Regions from separate parts of the Nocardioides epinepheli genome, predicted to be linked through region 2. Evidence: riboswitches for the same ligand, from Rfam matches in the RefSeq annotation. Region 2 holds a riboswitch; the other holds the start of a gene.
The links. Region 2 has a riboswitch for cobalamin ahead of WMR31_RS07410 (ferredoxin-like domain-containing protein). Riboswitches for the same ligand answer to the same signal wherever they lie in the genome.
Positions count from the first base shown of each region.

Region 1 (4,401 bases), on a different contig from region 2:
CGCGTCGCTGCCCGGCTGGTCGTCGAACGACAGGCCCACGTAGCCGCCGTCGGGGACGCTGAGGCCGTCGACCCCCCGCGTGGAGTAGGTCCACTTCCCGCTCTTGCCGTCGGACCACCACAGCGACCAGTAGGCGCTGGCCGGAGCGGTGTTGACACACTCGTCGGAGGCCGGTTTGTCGGATACCCGGCAGACGAATCCCGGCTGACGCGAGGCGAACCGGAGCGTGAAGCCGGCGTCGCTGAACAGGCCGGCGGCCTTGCCGCCGCTCTTCACGCAGGCGCCCTGCACCCCGCCGCCGAGGGAGTTGAAGTCGACGACGACGGTGACCCCCGTCGTGCCGGTGCAGGCCGCCGCCTGCGCGGGAGCCGGAGCGAGGACCGCCGGCGCGCTCGCCCCGGCCGCCACCAGCAGGGCGGCGACCGGGGCGAGCAGCAGTCGGCGAAGCCGCACGCGCCGAGCCGGCGTGCGCTGAGTCGAGGTCATGATCAGCGGGTGACCCGGACGGTGGCGGCGCCGTGCCGCAGGTTCGCGAAGGCGCCGTTGACCCGGACCTTCACCCGGCCGGGCTTGGCCTTCACCTTGACCCGCAGCTTGGCGACGCCCTTGCGGACCACGGCCTTCCCGACCTTCTTGCCCCCCACGACGAACGTGGCCTGCTCGCCGTTGACGAGGCCGCGCGCCTTCAGCACGACGCGCGTGCCGCGCTTGACCGACGTGGGTGCGACGACCTTGACCGTGGCCTTGCCGAGCACGCGGTAGGTGACGGTCCCGAGGACGCCGTCGCTGTCGGCGACCTGGTAGCGCACCATGCCCGTCTTCGACGGCAGGGTGATCCGCACCCGGAACGAGCCGGTGGCGCCGGCGTGGGTGACCGTCGGCTTCGCCGTCCGGACGCCGACGACGTCGCCGGGCGCGGCGGAGCCGGTGACCTGCTGGGTGCTGCCGGCGCGCAGGAACCGGGTCGGCGCCTGGGCGACCCGAGAGACGCCGTCGGGGGCGTAGCGGAGCGCAGGGGCCGCCTGGACGCTCGCGCGGCGGTACCGGTCGCGGTCGACCGGCTCGATCGGGCCGCTCTGGGCGAGGGTGAGGTCGGCCGCGTCGTAGGCGACGGCGCCACCGAGGTCGGGGAGGTAGACCCGCTGCCCGACCGGGTTCACCACCTGGCGGGCCCGCAGCCACACGGCCGCCTTGGCCGCGGCGTCGGCGTGGCCGAGCTCGCCGAGCGCCCACCCGGCCAGACCGGTGCTGTTGGCGTTCCCGGTCGGGATGTCGGCGTCGCTGCCGAAGGAGCCGTCGGGCCGCTGGGCGGCAAGCAGCCACCGCGAGGCCTGCTCGAGCGCCGGCGCCACCGTGTCGTTGGTGCGCTGGCTGAGCAGGTTGAGGACGGCGAGCGCGGTGGTGTCGGTGCTCGGGGCGGCGGCCGGATCGGCGTCGCAGTCCGCCGCGATCGTCGCGCCCAGGTCGGTACGGAAGAAGCCCTCCTCGCACTGCTGGGCGAGCAGGAAGTCGCGCGCGATCGTGTGCTCCTCGCTGCCGCCGTCGTAGAGCGCGCGGGCGGCGAAGGACTGGCCCAGGGTGTTGGCGTAGTCGCCGTAGGTGGAGACGTCGGTGATCCGGCCCTCGTCGTTGGTCACCTGCTCCAGCCGGACGAGGAAGTCCTCGCCGCCGTAGGTGCTGATGTCGCGGCGAGCGGCCTGGGCGAGGACGACGGTCTTCGCGACCGCTCCCGCGTACGTGCTGCCGGCGTCGCCGTACTCCTCGCCGGAGACGTAGCCGCCGGCGTCGACCAGGCCGGCCATGCCGTCGGCGATCGACTGGACGGCGGGGCCGTTCCCGCCGACAGCGGCGAGCGCGAGGGCGACGTCGATCGTCAGGCCGCCGTCCGGGCCGCCGTACTGGCTGGACACGAGTCCCCCGGCCGGCTCGCCGGCCAGCCAGGCGGCGCCGCGCTGCGCGGGGGCCGGGTCGGCGGGGGCCGCCGAGGCGGAGGGGGCGACGGCCACGAGGCCGCCGAGGGTGAGCGCGGCGCCGGCCAGCCCGGTGGTGACCAGGGCGGCGCCGCGTCGCAGCGAGCCGTTCAACATGTGCGGTTTCCTTCCCGCTGCAAGCCCAGCGGGCCCCAGGCCTGACTTCCTGGGTGCACCCACTGTGTTCCACGACAGCGATTCGGTGAGGCGACCCGTGACAGGTGCTCCGGCTCGCAGGCCCGATCGCTCGGGTCCTGCCTACGGTTGCGGGTCAGCGCCGGACTTCGACCGGCTTCCCCCGCCACGGACGGTGATTGGTAGGACGCCCGCACCCTACTCCCGTCGCGCGGGTGCGCCCACTCGCCGTTCGCGGGCCGGGCTTGTTACCGACCGTTGTGACCTCTGACCTGCTCTTGCAAGCGCAGGTCAGAGGTAAGAACGGTCAGTAACAAGTCGCGTCGTCAGCGCGTCGGACGACGTCAGGCGAGCTTCTCCAGGATCAGCTCGCGCACCCGGGCGGCGTCGGCCTGACCGCGCATCTCCTTCATGACCGCGCCGATCAGGGCTCCGGCGGCGGCGTGCTTGCCGTCGCGGATCTTGGCCGCGACGTCGGGGTTGGCCTCGATGGCGGCGTCGACGGCGGCGCCGAGGGCGCCGTCGTCGGAGACGACCGCGAGCCCGCGGGCCTCCACGATCTCGGCGGCGGTGCCCTCGCCGGCGATCAGGCCGTCGAAGACCTGCCGGGCGAGCTTGTCGTTGATGGTGCCGGCCTCGACCAGCGCCTGGACGTCGGCGACCTGCTGGGGCGTGACGCCGACCTCGGTGAGCTCGACGCCGGCGTCGTTGGCGCGGCGGGCGAGCTCGGCCAGCCACCACTTGCGGGCGGCCTGCGGGGTGGTCCCGGCCGCGACGGTGGCCTCGATCGGCTCGACCGCGCCGGCCGCGACGACGTCGCGCATCTCCAGGTCGGTGTAGCCCCACTCTGCTTGGAGCCGGGCGCGCTTCTGGGTCGGGTTCTCCGGCAGGGTGGCGCGCAGCTCCTCGACCCACTCGCGCGACGGCGCCACCGGCACCAGGTCGGGCTCGGGGAAGTAGCGGTAGTCCTCGGCGTCGGACTTCTCCCGGCCGCTGGTGGTGATGCCGGTGTCCTCGTGCCAGTGACGGGTCTCCTGCAGGATCGAGTCCCCGGCGTTCAGCACCGCGGCGTGGCGGCCCATCTCGTAGCGCACCGCCCGCTCCACCGAGCGGAAGGAGTTGACGTTCTTGGTCTCGGTGCGGGTGCCGAGCACGTCGCTGCCCCGGGGCGCGAGCGAGAGGTTGACGTCGGCGCGCAGGTTGCCCTGGTCCATCCGGGCCTCGGAGACGCCGAGCGCCACGATCAGGTCGCGCAGCTGCTTGACGTACTCGCGGGCGACCAGCGGGGCCTTCTCCCCCGCCCCGACGATCGGCTTGGTGACGATCTCGATGAGGGGGATGCCGGCCCGGTTGTAGTCGACCAGGGAGTAGTCGGCGCCGTGGATGCGGCCGGTGGCGCCGCCGACGTGCAGCGACTTGCCGGTGTCCTCCTCCATGTGGGCGCGCTCGATCTCGACGCGGAAGGTCTCGACCTCGCCGTCGTCGCCGGGGATGCTCACGTCCATCCAGCCGTCGAAGGCGATCGGCTCGTCGTACTGGGAGGTCTGGAAGTTCTTCGGCATGTCCGGGTAGAAGTAGTTCTTCCGGGCGAAGCGGCACCACTCCGCGATCTCGCAGTTGAGCGCGAGGCCGATCCGGATCGCCGACTCCACGGCCTTGCCGTTGACCACCGGCATCGCGCCGGGCAGGCCGAGGCAGGTCGGGCAGACCTGGGTGTTCGGGTCGCCGCCGAAGACGGCCGGGCAGCCGCAGAACATCTTGGTGTTCGTGTTCAGCTCGACGTGCACCTCGAGCCCCAGGGCCGGGTCGTAGGCGGCGAGGACGTCGTCGAAGGGCACCAGCGTGACGTCGGTGTCGGTGCTCATCGCGCCGCTCCTTCCAGGCCGGGGGCGCGGTCGAGGATCGGCCCACCCCACTTCTTCTCCAGCAACGTCTCCAGCGCGGCGCCGACCCGGTAGCACCGCTCGTCGGCGAGCGCGGGGGCGAGGATCTGGAAGCCCGCGGGCAGCTGGTCCTCGTCGGCGAGGCCGCTGGGCACCGAGATGCCGGGGACGCCGGCGAGGTTGGCCGGGATCGTCGCGAGGTCGTTGAGGTACATCGCCAGCGGGTCGTCGAGCTTCTCCCCCAGCCGGAACGCGGTGGTCGGCGCCGTCGGGGAGGCCAGCACGTCGACGTCCTCGAAGGCGGCGTCGAAGTCGCGCGCGATCAGCGTGCGCACCTTGCCGGCCTGCCCGTAGTAGGCGTCGTAGTAGCCGCTGGAGAGCGCGTAGGTGCCCAGGATGATGCGGCGCTTGAC
Region 1 is NZ_JBBMMC010000010.1:131,303-135,703, reverse strand. It holds gene WMR31_RS14930 (PT domain-containing protein) at 1-486, opposite strand, end outside; gene WMR31_RS14925 (prenyltransferase/squalene oxidase repeat-containing protein) at 489-2,087, opposite strand; cobalamin riboswitch at 2,170-2,291, opposite strand; gene gatB (Asp-tRNA(Asn)/Glu-tRNA(Gln) amidotransferase subunit GatB) at 2,450-3,970, opposite strand; gene gatA (Asp-tRNA(Asn)/Glu-tRNA(Gln) amidotransferase subunit GatA) at 3,967-4,401, opposite strand, start outside.
Region 1: linked by a shared signal. The riboswitch ahead of WMR31_RS14925 (prenyltransferase/squalene oxidase repeat-containing protein) and the one ahead of WMR31_RS07410 (ferredoxin-like domain-containing protein) in region 2 are both predicted to bind cobalamin.

Region 2 (4,401 bases):
CCGGTGACCACGATCAGCGAGAAGTACGGCACCGTCTCGGCCTCGACGTCGGCGACCGGCAGCCACCGCTGCTCCGGCGTGGTCGCCCGCTCGACGTACAGGGCGTCGTCGAGCCGCCCGGCCGCCTCCAGAGCGCGACGCACCGCGGGGAAGGTGCGCCCCAGCTTCATGATCACCGCCCCGTCGGTGCCCGCCAGGCGCCGGGCCAGCTCGGGCTCGGGAAGCGTGCCGGGCAGCACGGTCAGCACGTCGGTCTGGCGGACCAGCGGACTGGCGACGGCTGCGGTGGCAGCCAGGAACGCGGGCACCCCCGGCACGATCTCGGTCGGGTACCGCTGTGCCAGACGGTCGTGCATGTACATGTAGGAGCCGTAGAAGAGCGGGTCGCCCTCGGACAGCAGGACGACGTCGCGCCCGGCGTCCAGGTGGCCGGCCAGCCTCGCCGCCGACTCCTCGTAGAAGTCGGCCAGGGCTCCGGCGTACCCACCCGGATGGTCGGTCGAGCCGGTGGTGACCGGGTAGGTCAGCTGCTCCTCGATCACCCCGGCAGGGAAGAGCTCGGCCGCGATGCGCCGCGCGTTGGAGCTCTTGCCGACGCCGGCGTGGTAGGCGATCACGTCGGCCTGCGCGATGAGACGTGCCGCCTTGCGCGTGATCAGCTCCGGGTCGCCGGGGCCGACGCCGACGCCGTGGAAGTGCCCGGTCATTCCGCCTCCTGAGCCAGTGCGTTGAGGGCCGAGGAGGTCATGGCCGAGCCGCCCCGCCGGCCGCGGACGGTGACGTAGGGGAGGTCGATGGCGTGCGCGGCTCCGAGCTCGACCAGGGCCTGCTTCGACTCCGCAGCGCCGATGAAGCCCACCGGGCAGCCGACGATCGCGGCCGGGCGCGGGCCGCCGTCGAGGATCGTCTCGAGCAGGTGGAAGAGCGCGGTCGGCGCGTTGCCGATGGCCACCACGGCTCCGTCGAGGTGCGGCTCCCACAACGACACCGCGGCCGCCGTGCGCGTGGTCCCCCAGGTCCGCGCCAGGCCGGGCACCCGCTCGTCGTTGAGCAGGCACACCACGTCGTTGTCGCGCGGGAGCCGGCTGCGGGTGATCCCGGTGGCGACCATCGTGGCATCGCACAGGATCGGGGCCCCGGCCTCCAGCGCGTCTCGCGCGGCGGCGACCAGGCGTGGGTGGACCAGGAGGTCTGCAGCCAGGTCCACCTGGCCGCTGCCGTGGATCATCCGCACGGCCAGCTTCTCCGCGTCCGGTGGCATCGCGGCGAGGTCGGCCTCGCGCCTGATGGTGGCGAAGGAGTCGAGGTAGATCTCGGGCCCGCTGTCGACGTACTCGTAGTGCCGTGCGGGCCGACGCGGCTCAGCCATGTGTTCCTACTCCCGGGACGAGGACGCCGCGCCAGGGCGTCACGACGAGCTGGTCGGCCTCGGCGCCGAGTGCGAGCACGGCGTCGCGGTCCAGGCCGCCCTCGGGGACCGGAACGTGCCGGCCGCCGGGCACCTGGCCGTACGGAAGCGGTGGAGCCGGCTCCGGCACCCGGGGGTCAGCCGCGGTCGGTGTCACCAGCGGCCGGTCGAGATCGGCGACGTGCCACCGGGCCGCTCGTCCGCTCCCCCGGACCGTCAGGAACAGGTCGGCGAGTCCGGCCAGCCTGGCCGCGGCGTCGCGGCATGGCACGACGCCTGCCCAGTGTGTCCCGACCCGCAGCGCGACGACGTCGGCGTCGAGCGCGACGACGCCCAGGTCGCAGGTGCGCTCCATCAGGTCGCCGCGGCCGTCGTCGAGGACGAACAGGAAGCGCCCTGGGAGCGTGGCGAGCTCGGCGGAGGCGCGGATCCGGCGGTCTAGCTCCTCGGCGACCGGTCGCAGGTCGGCGCGCCCGCCGGCGAGTCCGGTCTGCGGCGACACCATGACGTTGCGGACCAGGTCGTGGGTGGGGGCCGGAAGCAGTCCGGTCTCCTCGATCGCCCGGACCGCGGCGTCGTCGAGCCGGCCGTCGGTGCCGGGGAGGCCGCGGACCTGGAGGTTAGCCCGCGATGTGACGTGGACGCGGCCGTCGCCGTAGGCCTCGGCCGCCTCGCTCAGCAGCCTCAGCGACGTCGAGGAGACCCGGCCGCCGATCAGCCGGAGCCGGACGAGTAGGCCGTCGGCGGCCTCCCAGGGGCGCAGGACGCCGGGACACCGGTCGGTGCGGGTGCGGTGGGCTGACACGTGCTGGGCCTGTCTGGTCAGGGACCCTGTCGCGGAGTCCACGTACGACCTGGCGACGGTCCTCGCCAGTGCCAGCAGGTCTTCGGACTCGGGATCGACCGGAGCGAGACACCTTCCCAGGGTGGTGACCCCAGTGGCATGTTGCCTCGCCCGTCACCCTCACCGCTGCGCGTCAGTCCCGGATTCGCACCGGGTTCCCTGACTCCACGAGGTGGAGCACGACTGGCGCCGACAGACTACCGCGCCCGGGCGGGCCACCATCGCGGGCTCCGGCGCGCGTCTGAGCTGGCCAGATCGCCCCGCGCCTTGCGTGCTCACCGTGCGGCGGCGACCTCGCGCACCATCACGCAGTTGCCCAGGCCCTTGGGGCGGTCATAGGTGAAGCCCTCGCGCTCGTACATCGCGCGGGTGCCGTTGTAGAGGAAGGAGGAGTTCTTCTTGCGGACGCCGCCGGTGTCGTGCGGGTAACCCTCCACCACTCCCCCGCCGGCCCGGGCGATCAGGTCGACCGCGCCACGCAGGGCGAGCGCCGCGAGGCCCTGGCCGCGGTAGGTGCGCTCGACCAGGATGCAGGTGACCCGGTAGTCGGGCAGCCGCTCGGCCGTGGCGAGGTACTCCTTGCGGTGGTGGATGCCGGGCAGCTCCTCGGGCGTGCCGTACTCCGCCCAGGCCACGGCGCGGTCGCCGTCGAAGACCAGGGCGGCGTGGGCGATGCCCTCCTCGACCAGCCGTTTCTTCAGGGCCCGGTTCCCTTCTGCGCTCTGGCCGCGCTCGGCGCAGTCGGGGTGGAAGTGGGTGCACCAGCAGCTGGCGAACATGCCCTTGTTGCGCTCGAGGATCCCGGCGAAGTCGTCGAAGGTCTCGGGCGTGAGCGGCCTGATGGTGAGGTCGGGCATGGTGACAACCTAGGGGTGAACCAGGACGTCGGGCGTCCTGGAGGACTCCCCGGCAGACTTTTCCGATTTTGTGTGGAAGCGATGTCGAAGACGCAGGAGGCTGTTCGACGTCTGGATGAATCGGCCACCGACCCGCGGTGTGCCACACACACGTGAGGAGAGCGCGATGCCGCGTTTCATGGGTTTCGTGAGGATGGAAGAGAACATCGGGACGCCGCCGCAGTCGCTGTTCGAGGCGATGGACGCCCACATCGGTGAGCGGGCGGCCAAGGGGATCTTCCTCGACGGCGGCGGCCTGTACGGCACCGAGGACGCCGTCAACTACGTCGTGCGCGACGGCGAGGTCAGCCGGGTCGACGGCCCGTACGCCGAGGCCAAGGAGGTCGTCGGTGGCTGGTCGCTGATGCAGTACGACACCGTGGAGGAGGCGATCGCGGACCTGAAGGTGTTCGCAGAGCTGCACGCCGAGCACTGGCCCGAGGTCACCGTCATCTCCACGCTGCGGCAGATCTCCGAGGGTCCGGAGGCGCCCGGCGACTGATGCGGCGACCGGGCACGCGGCGCTAGTGTCACCGCGTGCCCGGAGCGAGCGACGACGGCGCGCGCGAGGCGATCGTCGCGGCCTGGCGGGCCGAGTCGGCCCGCTTGATCGGCGCGCTCGTCCGGATGACCCGCGACCTCGAGCTCGCCGAGGACCTCGCCCAGGACGCGCTGGTGGCCGCGCTCGAGCAGTGGCCGGACGCCGGCGTCCCCGACAACCCCGCGGCCTGGCTCATGACGACGGCCAGGCGGCGCGCCGTCGACCAGTTCCGGCGCAACCAAACATTGCGCCGCAAGACCGCGGAGATCGGCCACGGCCTGAGCGAGGAGGATCCCATGGGCGACCTCTCCGAGCAGGTGGACCTCATCGAGGACGACGCCCTCCGGCTGATCTTCTTGACCTGCCACCCCTCGCTGACGCCCGAGTCGCGTGCGGCGCTCACCCTGCGGCTCGTCGGCGGACTGACCACCGCCGAGATCGCCCGCGGCTTCCTGGTCGCCGAGTCCGCGATGGGGCAGCGGATCTCGCGCGCCAAGCGCACCCTGGCGCACGGCGGCGCCGAGTTCGACCTGCCCACCGGGGCCGATCGACTCGCCCGGCTCGACGACGTGATGGGCGTGGTCTACCTGATCTTCAACGAGGGCTACACCGCGACCTCGGGTGCGGACTGGATGCGGCCGGAGCTGAGCGTGGAGGCCATCCGGTTGGCGCGGATGCTCTCGGCTCTCGTTCCGGACGAGCCCGAGGTGCA
Region 2 is NZ_JBBMMC010000004.1:160,885-165,285, reverse strand. It holds gene WMR31_RS07420 (precorrin-2 C(20)-methyltransferase) at 1-707, opposite strand, end outside; gene WMR31_RS07415 (precorrin-8X methylmutase) at 704-1,369, opposite strand; gene WMR31_RS07410 (ferredoxin-like domain-containing protein) at 1,362-2,213, opposite strand; cobalamin riboswitch at 2,270-2,455, opposite strand; gene WMR31_RS07405 (GNAT family N-acetyltransferase) at 2,528-3,109, opposite strand; gene WMR31_RS07400 (YciI family protein) at 3,303-3,650, shown strand; gene WMR31_RS07395 (RNA polymerase sigma factor) at 3,686-4,401, shown strand, end outside.